One region of the Pseudoduganella dura genome, then DNA from elsewhere that is predicted to be linked to it. Evidence: predicted binding sites of a transcription regulator. Region 1 holds the regulator's gene; the other holds the start of a gene.
What was found. The regulator sigma-54, encoded in region 1, starts transcription at its own class of promoters, with help from an activator protein. The targets are predictions, from matches to a motif close to TGGCANGNAANCTGCTTT.

Region 1 (7,946 bases):
CGCGCCAGTCCAGCAGGGTGCCGGTAATCGCCCGAATCATGTCGAGCGACAGCGCGTTCATGGCCTTGGGCCGGTCGAGGGTAATGAAGCCGGTGTCGTTACCCACCTTGGCATGGACGTGGTCGGTCATGGTGTCTCGTATCGTTGTCGTTATGGCCCCATTCTAGCCATGGATGCGAACCATGTGGCGGAAAGCTTTGCCCCGAATGTAAATGGGACACATGATGCGGATATAACAAAGGGCGCATTGCAAGCGCCCTTCTGTTGCACGGTACCTGCGGCGGTCGTTATGCAGCCGGCGCGGGAATCTCGCTCTCGCCTGCGCTCTCGTTCTCGCTCAGGTGCTTGATCGTTTCATGATTGTGGTTCTGCACTTTATCCTTGTGCTTCATGACCTGGCGGTCCAGCTTGTCGATCAGCGTGTCGATCGCCGCATACAGGTCGTGCGCGACACTTTCCACGAACACGGTCTTGCCCGACATGCGCAGGTTGATTTCCGCCTTCTGCCTTTTTTCCTTCTCGGTGAGATTATCTACACTCAGGATCACACTTACATCGATCAATTGATCGAAATGACGTCTAACGCGTTCCAGCTTGCTCTGCACATACTCGCGAATGGCAGGGGTTACGTCGATATGGTGTCCACTGATGGTCAGATTCATACACACACTCCTAAAGAAAATATTGCAGGTTCATGCGGTCTCCATTGACAAGACATGGAGGCGTAGAGGAACCCGAGCACAACCAGGATTTCTACAAGGACTTGCGGAGGCTGACTGGGGGAATTTTCAATGCTTCGCGATATTTGGCAACAGTGCGTCGCGCAATCACCATGCCTTGTTCACCCAGCATGTCCGCAATCTTACTGTCGGATAAAGGGTTCTTCGGGTCTTCGGCTCCTGTGAATTGCACGATCAGCGCCCGTATCGCAGTCGAGGAAGCTTCCCCACCAGCTTCGGTTGCGACATGGCTGCCAAAAAAATACTTCAACTCAAACATGCCGTGCGGGGTCAGCATATATTTTTGAGTTGTTACCCGAGAGATAGTGCTCTCGTGCAGGCCCAGTGTATCAGCAATTTCACGCAACACAAGGGGCCTCATTGCCACCGCGCCATGCGAGAAAAAGTTCTTCTGCCGCTCGACAATGGCCTGGGCCACCCGGAGGATCGTGTCGAAGCGCTGGCGCATGTTCTTGATCAGCCACTTGGCTTCCTGCAGCTGGGCATTCATCTGCGTTTCGCCCTTGCCCTGCTTGAGCAGGCTGGCATACAGCGCGTTGACGCGCAGGCGGGGCATCACGTCGTTGTTCAGCGTGACGATCCAGCCGTTGCGTCCCCGTTTCACGACGACATCCGGTACCACGTAGTCTGACACGTCGGCCGCGAACGCGGCGCCCGGATGCGGGTTGCACTGGCGGATCACGGCCTGCGCTTCGCGCAGGTCTTCGTCGTCGCAGTCGAGCGCCTTCTTCAGCTTGTTGAAATCGCGCTGCGCGAACCACTGCAGGTGTTTCTCGACGATGCACAGCGCCATCCGCCGCGTGACCAGCGGCACGCCCGACATGCGCCGGATCTGCAGCGCCAGGCATTCGGAGGCGTTGCGCGCGCCGATCCCGGCCGGGTCGAAGCTCTGCAGCAGCTTCAGCGCGGTGCGCAGCTCGTCGGCCTCGATTTCCAGTTCCTCGGGCAGGCGGGCATGGATCTCTTCCAGCCCTTCCTCGAGGTAGCCGTTGTCGTCGAGCGCATCGATGATCAGCTCGACCAGCCCACGGTCGCGCGGCTCCAGCACGGTCACGCGCATCTGTTCCATCAGGTGCTCGCGCAGGCTGCGGTGGCTCGCTTCGAGCTGGGGGCGGGAATCGTCGTCGTCCGGGCCCTTGCCGCTGCCGGCATTGCTCCAGTCGGTATCGCCGGCGCCGGCATCGAGGCCTTCGCCGTCGCCGCCTTCGAACGGCTCGGGTTCGGCCGCCGCCGGCGCATCCTGTGCCGGCGGCCCTTCCGGCGGCGCTTCGCCGTTGGGCTGCGCATTGTTGATGGCGCCATCGCCGAGCAGGCGCACCGAGCGGTCGAGCGGATCGTCGAGCCTCTCGAGCAGCGGGTTATCGGTCAGCAGCTGCTCCAGTTCCTGGTGCAGCTCCAGCGTGGACAGTTGCAGCAGGCGGATCGACTGCTGCAGCTGCGGTGTCAGCGCGAGGTGCTGGGAGGTGCGGAGTTGCAGAGACTGTTTCATGGCTGATCACATACGGAAATGTTCACCCAGATACACGCGGCGTACCGACTCGTCCGCAATGATGTCGTCGGGTCGGCCGGAGGCCAGTACGCTGCCCTGATTGATGATATACGCCCGGTCGCAGATGCCCAGCGTTTCGCGCACGTTATGATCCGTGATCAACACACCGATGCCGCGCCCTTTCAGGAAACGCACGATGCGCTGGATTTCGATCACGGCGATCGGATCGACGCCGGCGAACGGCTCGTCGAGCAGCACGAAGCGGGGGTTGGTGGCCAGCGCGCGCGCGATTTCCACGCGGCGGCGTTCGCCGCCGGACAGCGACAGCGCCGTGTTCTCGCGCAGCTTCTCGATCTGCAGGTCGGCCAGCAGCGCGTTCAGGCGCTCGTCGATCTCCGCCTTGCCGAGCCCCTTGCCGTCGACCTTCTGGATCTCCAGCACGGCGCGGATGTTTTCCTCCACCGTCAGCTTGCGGAACACCGACGCCTCCTGCGGCAGGTACGACAGGCCGAGGGTGGCGCGCTTGTGGATCGGCAGGCTGGAAATATCGGTACCGTCGAGGTCGATCGTGCCGGCATCCGACGCGACCAGCCCCACGATCATATAGAACGACGTGGTCTTGCCGGCGCCGTTCGGGCCCAGCAGCCCCACCACCTCGCCGCATGCCACCTGCAGCGACACGTCATGCACCACCTGGCGCTTGCCGTAGCTCTTTTGCAGCCCGCGCACGAGCAGCGTGCTTTCGCAGCCTTCCACCGCCTGCGCCATCATTGCCCCGCTGCCGGCGCGGCCGGCGGTTGGGTGGAGGATGGGGCAACTGCGGGTGCACCAGCGGGCGCACCGGCGGGCGCGTTGGCGGGCGTGCCCGCGGGTGGTTCCGTGCGTTTCGGCTGGATCACCATCGTGCCGCGGCCGGCGCCCGGCTTGTCGGCCCCGGTGCTCGTGTTGCGCACGCTGAAGAACTCGCGGCGGCTGTCGTACGAGATGAACTCGCCTTCGACCTCGTCGCTCGGCTTCTTGCCTTCGAGCCGGCGGATCTTCGCCTTCGAATACATCTTCACCAGTTCGGCCTTTTCATCGTACTCGATGCGGTCGGCCTCGCCTTCCATCCACTGGTCGCCTTCGCCGTCGCGCTTCTGGCGGAATGCCACCTTCTTGCCACCGCCGGTCAGCGTGGCCAGCTGGTAGCCGTCCGGCGTGTAGGTGACCACCGCCTTGTCGGCCTTCATCCGCAGCGTGCCGCGGGTCAGCGTCACGTCGCCGGTGAAGGTGTACACCTGTTTCACATCGTCCGCATCGAGGCGGCCGTAGTTGATTTCGGTGGGCTTGTACGAATCGGCCTTCTCGGCGGATGCAATGCCCGCCGCTCCCAGGAGCAGCACCGGCAATAGCGCCGACAGCATGAGTTTCTTCATTTCGATTCCTATCTGCGAATTCTGTTTGACCTATTGCCTCGGACGGGGCGGATACACGATGGTGCCCTGCCCCAGCGTCAGCTGGCGCGTCGCATTGTTGGCTTTCATGCCGATGCCGGTGGCGGTGGCACCGCCGCTTTCCATCCGCACCGGCAAGTCGGTTTCCATGCGGTCTTCGTCCGGGTAAATCGTCAGCTTCTCGGTGGCCAGGTGCATGTCGCGCGCGGCGGGCGATGCGGCCCGGTCGATCTTCACGTTCTTCGTCAACGTCACCCGCGTGTTGTCCTGGTCAACGCGGGCCTGCTCGGCGTGGATATCCATCGGCGGCTTGTCGCCGGCAATGCTGCGCACCACGGGCTTGACGATGTCCGACGAATCGTCGGACGGGCGGTGGGTCAGTTTATCACCCGAAATGATGTAGCTGGGTTGCCCGGTCTTCGTCATGCGCACGAACGAGAAGTGTTCCACGATGTAATCCGGTTCGTCGACCTTGATGCCGGCCTCCATGGCCTCGCCGGTACGGTTCATCAGCTCGACCAGCCAGAACGAGCCGAGGGCGCCGAACAGCGCGAGCAGCATGCCGATCGACAGGCGGTAACGGTGTGCGGTTCGCTGGTTGCGCATGGCTTCTCCCATTTGATGTCAACCCCGCATGTCAGATCAGGAACTGGGCCAACACGCGGTCGTAGCTGCCCTGCGCGCGCAGCACGAGTTCGCACGCTTCGCGCACGGCGCCATGGCCGCCCGGATTCTTCGTCACGTGATGCACGCGCGCCAGCACTTCCGGCCGGCCGTTCGGCACCGCCAGCGCGAGGCCCACGCGCGTCAGGATCGGGATGTCGACCACGTCGTCGCCGATGAAGGCCACCTGCTCCTCGGTGAGGTTCTGCTGGGCCAGCAGCGCCTTGAACGGCGTGAGCTTGTCGTGCCCGCCCTGGTGCACGAAATCGATCGTCAGGTCCTTCGCGCGGGCCGTCACCTGCGGCGAGCGGCGCGCGCTGATGATGGCCGTCAGCACGCCGGCTTCCTGCAGCAGCTTGATGCCCAGGCCGTCCTGCACGTTGAAGGTCTTGAACGCCTCGCCTTCGGCGCCGTAATGCAGGGAGCCGTCCGTCAGCACGCCGTCGACGTCGAAGATGAACAGCTTGATTTTCGCGGCGCGGGCCAGGAGGGCCGCGTCGATCACCGTGGATTTCATCAGATCACCTTTGCGCGGGTCAGGTCGTGGATGTGCAGCGCGCCGACCAGCGTGCCGCTGTCGTCGACCACCAGCATCTGGTTAATGCGGTGCTCTTCCATGATGGCGACGGCGTCGACGGCCAGGTTGTCCGGCCCGATCGTGCGCGGGTTGGGATGCATCGCGTCGCCGATGACGACCTTGCCGAAGTCCTGCACCTTGTCGATCATCCGGCGCAGGTCGCCGTCCGTGAACACGCCCACCGGGCGGTATTGTGCATCGACCACGGCGGTCATGCCCATGCCTTTTTGCGTGATCTGCATCAGTGCATCCGGCAGCCGGGTATCCGTCGCCACCGCGGGGATCGCATCGCCCTGGCGCATGATGTCGCGCACGTGCGTCAGCAGGCGGCGGCCCAGCGCGCCGCCCGGGTGCGAGCGGGCGAAATCCTCTTCCCTGAAACCGCGCAGGTCCAGCAGCGCCACGGCGATCGCGTCGCCCAGCGCCAGCGTCACGGTCGTGGAGGCGGTCGGCGCCAGGTTCATCGGGCAGGCTTCCTTGGCCACGGAAACATCCAGGTGCACGTCCGCCAGTTTCGCCAGGCTCGATTCCGGCTTGCCGGTCATCGAGATCACCGCGCCGCCCATCCGCTTGACCACCGGCAGGATCGCCATCAGTTCGGTACTTTCGCCCGAATACGAAATCGCGATGAACGCGTCGTCCGGCGTGACCATGCCCAGGTCGCCGTGCGCCGCTTCGGCCGGATGCACGAACAGCGCCGGGGTGCCGGTGGACGCCAGCGTGGCGGCGATCTTGCGGGCGATGTGGCCGGATTTGCCGATGCCGGACACGACAACGCGGCCCTTGCAGTTCAGCAGCAGCGTGACGGCTTTCCCTACGCTTTCATCCGTTTCCAGACGAGAATGCAAAGCGATCAGCGCATCCGCTTCGATCTGCAGGGCTTCGCGCGCCAGCACCAGCGCACGGCTTGCGGTTGTTGCATCAAAAGCTTTCAGCATTGTTTTTTCATGGGTTACACTCATGCCGAAAGTATAGCCGAATTGGGAAAGCAAAAAACTTGCCAGATGTTACAAACATGGAATAACCGGCGAACCAACCGGCCCCCTGCCCGCGCACCGGGGCGGCCAGCCCAGCGCACCGTTCACGGATATTTCCCTTCATTGGCATGTTTTCCCCTCTCGAACTGACCCTCCTGCTGCTGGGCAGCGCCGTGCTGGGCGTGGTGGCCTTCCGCATGCTGCACCTGCCGCCGATGCTCGGCTACCTGGCCGTCGGCATCCTGATCGGCCCGAACGCGCTGGGCCTGGCCGACGACAGCCACGCCACCCATGCGCTGGCCGAATTCGGCGTGGTCTTCCTGATGTTCTCGATCGGCCTCGAATTTTCGCTTCCCAAGCTCAAGTCGATGCGCAGCGACGTGTTCGGCCTGGGCATGGCCCAGGTGGGGCTGACGATCGTGGCCACCCTGGCCTTCGGCTGGCTGATGGCCCGCGCCCTGCCGCCGTCGATCCACATCTCGTGGCAGGCCGCGTTCGCGCTGGGCGGCGCGCTGGCCATGTCGTCGACGGCGATCGTCGTCAAGATGCTCACCGAGCGGCTGGAGCTGGAATCGGAACATGGCCGCAAGATCATCGGCATCCTGCTGTTCCAGGATATCGCCGTGGTGCCTCTGCTGATCCTGATCCCGGCGCTGGCGAAAAACCCCGACAACCTGCTCGTCACGCTGGGCTGGGCCGCGCTGAAGGCGGTGGTGGTGCTGGTGGTGCTGCTGTTCTTCGGCCAGAAGCTGATGCGCGGCTGGTTCACGGTGGTGGTCAAGCGGCGCTCGCAGGAGCTGTTCATGCTGAACCTGCTGCTGGTGACGCTGGGCGCGGCCTGGATCACCGAGCGCGCCGGCCTGTCGCTGGCGCTGGGCGCCTTCGTGGCCGGCATGCTGATCTCCGAGACCGAATACAAGCACCAGGTGGAAGAGGACATCAAGCCGTTCCGCGATGTGCTGCTGGGCCTGTTCTTCATCACCATCGGCATGCTGCTCAACGTGCGCGTGGTGCTGGAAAACTGGTGGCTCGTGCTGCTGCTCCTGGTGCTCCCGGTGGCGCTGAAGTTCGCGCTGATCGCCGGGCTGGCCAAGCTGTTCGGCTCGTCGGACGGCGTGTCGATGCGCACTGGCCTGGCGCTGGCGCAGGCCGGCGAATTCGGCTTCGTGCTGCTGAACGTGGCCGGCGGCATGGAGCTCGTCGACCCGTTCGTGATCCAGGTGGTGCTGGCCTCGATGGTGCTGTCGATGCTGGTGGCGCCGTTCCTGATCGAGCATTCCGACAAGCTGGTGCTGAAATTCTCCAGCAACGAATGGATGATGCAGTCGCTGAACCTGACCAAGCTCGCGGCGCGCACCATGTCCACCCAGAAGCACGTGATCGTGGCCGGCTTCGGCCGCAGCGGCCAGAGCCTGGCCACGCTGCTGCAGGAGGAAGGCATCGACTACCACGCGCTCGATCTCGATCCGACCCGCGTGCAGGAAGCCCGCCTGGCAGGCGCCAGCGTGTCGTATGGCGACGCGGCGCGCCGCGAGAGCCTGGTGGCCGCCGGCATCTACCGCGCCAGCGCCCTGGTGATCACGTATGCGAGCACGCCGTCGGCGCTGAAGGTGCTGCACCTGGTGCACGAGATGGCGCCCACGCTGCCGGTGATCGTGCGCAGCCACGACGACTCCGACCTCGATCGCCTGAAGGCGGCCGGCGCCGCCGAAGTGGTGCCGGAACTGATGGAGGGCAGCCTGATGCTGGCCTCGCACGCGCTGGTGATGCTGGGCGTGCCGCTTCGTAAAGTGGTGCACCGCGTGCAGGCCGCGCGCGAGGAGCGCTATGCGTCGCTGCGCGGCTACTTCCACGGCATCAGCGATGTGGGCGACGACACCGAAGCGACGCGGCTGCACACGGTGACGCTCACGGAGGCATCGAACTGCGTGGGCCGCACCGTGGGCGAGCTCGATGTCGAGGGCGCCGAGGTGATGGCGATCCGGCGCGGCAAGGGGCGGCTCGAGGGCGCGCCGGGCACGGTACTGGAAGCGGGCGACGTGGTCGTCCTGCGCGGCAACGCGCAGG
Region 2 (7,946 bases), 3.9 Mb from region 1:
CGGCCTCGAGTGGACGCTCGGCCTCGACCACCTGCGCGACCGCAGCGGCCAGCGCATGGCGCTGACGAACCGCACCTGGGTGCCGACCCTCGATTTCACCTCCACCGCGCCGTTCCTGCAGCTCGAATACGACGCGGGACCGGTCACCGTGCGCGGCGGCGTGCGCCGCGAGTCGGCCCGGCTGCGGGTCGATACCTATACCACGCTGTGGGCCTACGGCGGGTTCCAGGTCGGCGGCGGCGAGCGCTCGTTCGACAAGGCCGTGAAGAACATCGGCGCGGTATGGCGTTTCGCACCGGGCTGGTCGGCGTTCCTCTCGTCCTCGGAGGGCTTCGGCTTGCCGGACGTGGGCCTGGTGCTGCGCGGCGTGAACCGGCCCGCCCAGTCGGTGGATGACCTGTTCGAGCTGCAGCCGGTGATCACGCGCAACCAGGAAATCGGCGTCAACTGGCGCGGCGCCCATGGCAGTGCCGGCGCATCGTTCTACGACTCGCGTTCGAAGCTGGGCACCGTGATGCGCATCAACGCCGAAGGGTTCGGCGTGATGGACCGCGTGCCGACCACCGTGCGCGGTTGGGAAGTCGCGGGGGAATGGCGCCCGGCGCCAGGGTATTCACTGTTCGGCACCTACGCCAGAACGATGGGCAAGACCGCAGCATCGCCCGGCGCGCCGATGGACCTTGCGCTGGGCGCCCGCTCGCAGGGGCCGGACAAGCTCGTGCTCGGAGCGGACTGGCAACCCGTGGCACGGGCCCGGTTGCGCCTGCAGGCCACGCGCCTGGCCGACCGCGACATCAATATCGGCCGCAGCGCCGGGCCGATCAACCTCGAAGAACACTTCCGCGGCTACACGCTGGCCGACATCGCCGGCACCTGGGATACGCGGCTGGGACGGTTCGGCCTCGGTATCGAAAACGTGGCGGACCGCCAGTACATCGGCTACTTCCCGCAATCGATCAACCTGCGCGATCCGCTGTCTTACTTCGCCGGTCGGGGTCGCACGTTCACGGCGAGCTATACGCGCAGCTTCTGACCCGCGGGTGCTGCAAAGTTCCCAAAATCGTTTGCGTTCGGTTTGCGCTTAGTCAAAAGTCTTGCATAAGCTTGGGCCAGGAACTCAATGGATGCGCTCGACGGGTCCATAATCGGCCACGAGGGTGCGGCACCGTGCCCGACGATGGAGGCTGGTCATGAAGATTTTATCGTCAGCGCTGTGGAGCAGGTTGCTCCGCCCCGCTACCGGCAGCCCGGCGCGGGGCGCCCCCGCCCCCGCCGCCGGAGAATTGCTCGCGTTGCTGCGCGCCGGCGCGCCGATGGCGGGCCGCGACCTGTCCGGCGCCGACCTGCGAGGCATCGTGCTCGATGGCGCGGACCTGTCCGGCGCGGTGCTGGAACGTGCCGACCTGCGCGGCGCCAGCCTGCGTGGCACGCTGCTGCGCCATGCGCTGCTCACCGGGGTGCTGCTCGATGACGCCGACTGCGCCGGAGCCCGGTTCGATGGCGCCTGCTTCGACCGCAGTCGCGCCGAACACGCGCGGCTCTGTGGCGCGTCGCTGCGCGGCGTGCGCGCCAACGACGCCAGTTGGCCTGGCGCCGACCTGAGCGACGCCCAGCTCGATGAATTCGTGGCCGTGGGCATCAATCTTTCGCATGCGGTACTGGATCGCTGCCGCGCCACGTCGACCGTATTGCTGGATGCGCGCGCCGAGGGCAGCCGCTGGCGCGGCGCGCGCTGGGACAAGGTGCTGGCGTTGCGCGCCCACCTGGCGCGCGCGGACTTCCGCCAGACCCGCCTGCGCGACTGCGCCCTCAGCGGCGCCGACCTGACGGGCAGCATGTGGCAACACGCCGAACTCGAAGGCCTGCAGGCGGCTGCGGGCACCGACTGGCAGGGCGCCATGCTGCGCGGCACGCGCACCGTCGACTGCAGCCTGCATGGCGCCCGGCTGGCCGGCGCGGACCTGTCGGCGGGCCGCTTCGTGCGCACCGACTTCGGCACCTGCGACCTTACCGGCGCCACCCTCGACAATGCGCATTTCCCCTTCTGCAGCCTGATCGGCGTGCGCCTGCAGCGCGCCAGCGCACATGGCGCCGACTTTGCGCGCAGCGTGTGCCGGCGCGGCGATTTTACCGGCGCGGCGGTCCAGGCCGCCCGCTTCGCCTGGCCCGGCATCGGCGGCGCCGACCTGGCCCTGGTGAGCCGGCTTGCCGGCGTGCAGTGAACCCCGGCGACAAGGCTAGCCCTGATCGCGCAGGTCCGCCAGCACCGCACTGCCGAAGCGTGGCCCCAGCGCGTAATCGACCAATTGCACGCCCGCCGCGGCGGGGTCGGCCAGCGCGCCATCGCGCTTGAGCGCGATGAAGCGCCCGATCGACGGAAAATCATGCTCGGCCGTCGTACGGATTTCCGCCTGCATCGCCGTGTCGATGACGCCCGGCGCGATGCTGGCGATCGCCAGCCCCGGCAACCCGTCGAGCGCGACGGCGCGCGCATGCATGTCCAGCGCGGCCTTCGTCGCACAATAGATGCTCCAGCCACCGTAGGGCGCCCTGCCCGCGCCGCTCGACACGTGCACCACGCGCCGGTCGCTGCAGCCGGCGGTGGCCGCCACGAAGGCGTCCGTCAGTACCAGTGCGGCCGTGACATTCACCGCCACCGCCGTTGCCAGCCGGTCGGCACCCTGCCCGCCAGGCGCGCCGACCGGCTGCACCACGCCGGCGTTATTGACCAGCAGCGCGCGTTGCGCGCCCGCCAGGAACGCCGTCATCTCGCCGCTTGCCAGCCAGGCCTGCAGCGCGGCCGGATCGGCCAGGTCCAGCGCCACCTCGCGCACGCCGGGCAACCCCGGATTGCCATGGCGCGCGATACCGAGCACTTCCACGCCCCGCGCCGCCAGGGCGCGGGCAATCCCTTCGCCGAGTCCTCGGCTGTGTCCCGTGACGATGGCCTTCATGGTGCCTCCCTGTAAAAATGCCATTGTAGCCACGTCGGCGCGGCGACGTCGGCACCCGCCTTACTTCGGTGGCTTCACTTTCTGCGCATAGCGGCCGGTCACGACGCCCTTCGCCAGCACATGCCCCCGCATCGCCGCCAGCAATTGGTCGCGGTCGGCGCCGAATGGCACCGCCAGCATCGCATCGAGGGCGAATACCTGGAAGTGGTAGCGGTGTGCCGGCTCGCCGGCCGGCGGCCGGGGTCCGTAATAGCCGGTCGAACCGCGCGTATTGCGCCCCTGCAGCACGCCTTCGGGCTCCGTCAGCCGCGGCTGCTCCTGCAAGCCTTCCGGCAGTTTCGTGACATCGGCCGGAATATTCCAGGCAAGCCAGTGCACGAACGGTTTCACGGGGCTGGCATCGGGATCCTCGGCGATGACCGCATACGATTTCGCACCCGGCACGCCGCCCCACGACAGCGGCGGCGACACGCCGTCCGCGTATTCGGAAAATCGCATGTCCAGCATGCCGCCGTCGCGGAAGGCATCGGAGGCGACGGCAAGCTTGCCGGCCGCCTGCGTTTCCGGGCGGTCCTTCGCCAGCGGCACGCCATTGCCCTTGTCCGCCTGCTGCTGCATCACGGAAGCCGGTGCGCCGGCCGCTGGTGTGGCCTTCGCATCGCCCTGGTACGCGATGCGGTAGATGACGCCGTTGGCATCGTCGGCCATCAGCAATGCGCCATCCTTCGCCACCGCCAGGCCCACCGGGCGCGCGATGTGCGTGCGGCCGTTGTCGGTCAGGAAGCCGGTGACGAACGGCTCGATCGACTTCGGCTGCCCGTCGGCAAAGCGCACGCGCACGATTTCATAGCCGGACGCGGTGCTGCGGTTCCACGAGCCGCGCATCGTCGCGAAGGCGTCGCCGTTGTATTCGGCCGGGAATGCGCCGTGGCGGTAGAACACCATCTGCATCGGTGCCGCGTGCGCCGTGTAGCCCAGCGTCATCGGCACGCTGCGCTCCTTCCACTGCTCCTTCGTGATCTCGCCCTGCGGCGTGCTTTGCGGGTAGATGCTGCCGCTGCCGTACACGTGCGGCCAGCCGTACTGCTTGCCCAGTTCCAGCTTGTTCAGTTCTTCCTTCTGGTCATCGTCGCCAAGGAAGTCGATACCGTGATCGAGACCCCACAGTTCGCCCGTCACGGGATGCCAGTCGATGCCGATCGTGTTGCGCAGGCCGCTGGCGAAGATGGTGCGCTGCTTGCCATCGGGCGAGGCACGCAGCACCGTGGCGTTCTCCGGATTGCTTTCATTGCAGGCATTGCATGTGGAGCCGACCGTGATGTACAGCATGCCGTCCGGACCGAATGCCAGCGTGCGGTTCGGATGCTGCCCCGAATCCGGCAGGTCGCCGATGATCAGTTTCAAGGCGCCGAGGCGGCCGTCGGCCTGGATATCGGCCACGAAGACTTCCTTCACCGTGGCCAGGTAGAGCTGGTTGCCGCGGATCGCCAGGCCGTGCGCGCCCGCGCGGCTGGCAACCGTCACCGGCGCACCGTCGGCGCGCCCGTCGCCATCCTTGTCCCGCAACAGCAGCACATCGCCCTGGTCGCGCCGGCTGACATAGATGTCGCCATTCGGCGCCACCGCGAGGATGCGGCTGTTTTTCAGCCCGGTGGCGAATGCCGTGACGGCAAAGCCGGACGGCGCCTTCACCGCGGCGATGCGTTCCGGCGTGGCGTCGACTTTCGCGGGTTTCCAGACTGCGGTGGCAATGGCCACGCGGGTGCCGTCGCCCTGTTGTGCGGCGGCACCGGTGGCGAGCGCCAGCAACGCAAGCAATACCTTGTTGTTCATGGCAGGTCCAAAAGAGGTTCGTGGACCTGCAGGGTGCCACGGGCGCAGGGGCCGCTCCGTGCGCACGCACACTCAGCCGGAGCCGAGCCGTTTCGTGTCGTACGCGAACGACGCGCAGTGCAGCGTGATGCGCGAACCGTGGCTGCCGCCGAGGAACTGGTGGACGACACGCAGACCCAGCGTCTGCATGGCATGCTCGAAGGCCGCGATATTGCGCTCGCCGACCCGCAAGGGCGAACGCATGCGCTCGAACAGGCTGGCGCCGCCGGCGGCCACCACCTCCAGTTCGGGATAGTCTTCCGGCCGCGCACCCAGACCCCGCAGCATGGCCGGCACGGCGTTGCTCACATAGCGCACGTCGCTGCCGGCGTCACCCGCGGGAGCTTCGGCAAGCAGGCAATGCGCCAGCGCACAGCGCTTCTTGCGGCGCCAGATGATGCCGATCCCCACGCAGGACCCCAGTAGCGCCGTCAGCACCGTGTCGCCTGTGCCGACCGCGAACGCGCCGGCCCACACGTGCCGGACTTCGGCCTGTGGTATATGCGGCGCGGCGCGCGGCAGCGCCAGTTGCGGGGAGGTGTTGGACATGCGGACCCAATCTGAAAAAGGAAAGAACAAGGCAGCCGGACATTGATTGGGTCGGCACGCAATGATGCACCGGAGAAACTCATCTGTAAAGATATTTCAATCGTGCAGTAGGTTGGCATGCCGATTGCATAAACTCCCATATTCGCGGGAGGAAAAGCATAGTGTACTTTTATAACGAAATGACAGGGTCGGACGGCGTCCGGCCACATTACCGGGAATTCGATGCCTGGCTACGCCAGCAGAGCCCGGAAGCGCTGCAGCGCAAGCGCATCGAGGCGGACCTGACGTTCCGCCGGGTCGGCATCACTTTCGCCGTATACGGCGACGATGCCGGCACCGAGCGGCTGATTCCGTTCGATGCGATCCCGCGCATCATTCCCGCCGCGGAATGGGCGCAACTGCAGCGCGGCCTGATCCAGCGCGTGAAGGCGCTGAACATGTTCATCCACGATATCTATCACGACCAGGCCATCATCCGCGCCGGCGTGGTGCCGGCCGAACAGATTTACCGGAACGCGCAATACCGGCCCGAAATGCAAGGCATCAGCGTGGCTTCCGATATTTATGCCCACATCGCCGGCGTGGACATCGTGCGCGCCGGCGAAGGCGAGTTTTATGTACTCGAGGACAATCTGCGGGTGCCCTCGGGCGTGTCGTACATGCTGGAAGACCGCAAGATGATGATGCGGCTGTTCCCCGAGCTGTTCGCGCGCCACCGCGTGGCGCCGGTCGAGCACTACCCCGACCTGCTGCTGGACAACCTGCGCTCGGTCGCACCGGTCGGCGCGACCGACCCGACGGTGGTGGTGATGACGCCGGGGATGCACAACTCGGCCTATTTCGAGCACGCTTTCCTGGCGCAGCAGATGGGCGTGGAACTGGTCGAAGGAAAGGACCTGTTCGTCAGCGACAACGCCGTGTACATGCGCACCACGCGCGGCCCGCGCAAGGTGGACGTGATCTACCGCCGCATCGACGACGATTTCCTCGATCCGCTGGCGTTCCGCGCCGATTCGGCACTGGGCGTGCCGGGATTGCTGTCGGTATACCGCGCCGGCCGCGTGACGCTGGCCAATGCGATCGGCACCGGCGTGGCCGATGACAAGTCGATCTATCCCTACGTGCCGGACATGATCCGGTTCTACCTGTCCGAGGAACCGGTGCTGAACAACGTGCCCACGTACCAGTGCAGGAAGAAGGAAGACCTTGCGTACACGCTGGCGAACCTGGCCGAACTGGTGGTGAAGGAAGTGCACGGCGCCGGCGGTTACGGCATGCTGGTCGGCCCGGCGTCGACGAAGGCGCAGATCGAAGATTTCCGCGCCCGGCTGCTGGCCAGGCCGGAAGGCTATATCGCCCAGCCGACGCTGGCGCTGTCGAACTGTCCCACGTTCGTGGACGCCGGCGTGGCGCCGCGCCACATCGACCTGCGCCCGTTCGTCCTGTCGGGCAAGACGACCTCGATCGTGCCGGGCGGACTGACCCGCGTCGCGCTGAAGGAAGGCTCGCTGGTCGTCAATTCCTCGCAGGGCGGCGGCACGAAAGATACCTGGGTGCTGGAAAACTAAAAGGAGAACACCATGCTGAGCCGCACCGCCGACCATTTGTACTGGATGGCGCGCTACACCGAGCGCGCCGAGAACACCGCCCGCATGCTGGACGTAAACCTGCAGACCGCGCTGCTGCCCAAGTCGGACGCCGACGTGCAGCACGACTGGCGCGCCCTGCTCGGCATTTCCGAGCTGCAGCAAACCTACGACCGCCGCCATGCCGCGCTGGTGCCGCGCGACGTGATCGATTTCATGGTGCACGACCCGGAAAACCCGTCGTCGATCGCCGCCTGCCTGAATGGCGCGCGCGAAAACGCCCGCGCGGTACGCGGCACGCTGACCACCGAAGTGTGGGAAGTGCAGAACCAGACCTGGCTGGACCTGCAGTTCAAGCTGCGCGACCGGCTGCACGAGCGCGACCCGGGTCAGTTCTTCGAATGGGTCAAGTACCGCTCCCACCTGTCGCGCGGCGTGACGATCGGCACCATGCTGCAGGATGAAGCCGTGCATTTCATCCGCCTCGGCACGTTCCTGGAACGGGCCGACAATACGGCGCGCATCCTGGACGTCAAGTACCACGGCGGCGGCGACGACCGCGGCCGGCGCGACTTCTACTACTGGGCGGCGCTGCTGCGTTCCGTCTCCGGCTTCGAGATCTACCGGAAGATGTACCGCGACGTGATCACGCCCGAGCGCGTGGCCGAGATGCTGATGCTGCGCGCCGACATGCCGCGCTCGCTGCTGGCCTGCATGGAAGCGCTGGTCAGCAACCTGCGCGAGGTGCGCAATGCAACGTCCGGCGAGACCGAGCGGCTGGCCGGCCAGCTGCATGCCGAACTGCGCTTCGCCCGCATCGAAGATATCCTGGAAGCCGGCCTGCACGACACGCTGACCGGCTTCCTGCAACGCATCTATGAACTGGGGAATCGCGTCAGCCGCGACTTCCTCGTCCCACTGGCCGCCTGAGGAAACATCATGCAACTGTCGATCCGCCATCAAACCCGTTACACGTATTCCGAAC

Region 2: a site for sigma-54 is predicted at 5,489-5,506, ahead of GJV26_RS27985 (circularly permuted type 2 ATP-grasp protein). Genes of this name have one in related genera too.

Annotation. Positions count from the first base shown of each region.
Region 1 is NZ_WNWM01000002.1:2,529,386-2,537,331, forward strand. Features, by position in the region: gene GJV26_RS11100 (enoyl-CoA hydratase/isomerase family protein) at 1-130, opposite strand, end outside; gene hpf (ribosome hibernation-promoting factor, HPF/YfiA family) at 288-662, opposite strand; gene GJV26_RS11110 (RNA polymerase factor sigma-54) at 754-2,229, opposite strand; gene lptB (LPS export ABC transporter ATP-binding protein) at 2,236-3,000, opposite strand; gene lptA (lipopolysaccharide transport periplasmic protein LptA) at 2,997-3,644, opposite strand; gene lptC (LPS export ABC transporter periplasmic protein LptC) at 3,675-4,268, opposite strand; gene GJV26_RS11130 (KdsC family phosphatase) at 4,300-4,842, opposite strand; gene GJV26_RS11135 (KpsF/GutQ family sugar-phosphate isomerase) at 4,842-5,840, opposite strand; gene GJV26_RS11140 (monovalent cation:proton antiporter family protein) at 6,008-7,946, shown strand, end outside.
Region 2 is NZ_WNWM01000002.1:6,477,962-6,485,907, reverse strand. Features, by position in the region: gene GJV26_RS28010 (TonB-dependent receptor) at 1-1,033, shown strand, start outside; gene GJV26_RS28005 (pentapeptide repeat-containing protein) at 1,191-2,222, shown strand; gene GJV26_RS28000 (SDR family oxidoreductase) at 2,238-2,954, opposite strand; gene GJV26_RS27995 (YbhB/YbcL family Raf kinase inhibitor-like protein) at 3,015-4,787, opposite strand; gene GJV26_RS27990 (chemotaxis protein CheD) at 4,860-5,375, opposite strand; gene GJV26_RS27985 (circularly permuted type 2 ATP-grasp protein) at 5,555-6,943, shown strand; gene GJV26_RS27980 (alpha-E domain-containing protein) at 6,956-7,891, shown strand; gene GJV26_RS27975 (transglutaminase family protein) at 7,901-7,946, shown strand, end outside.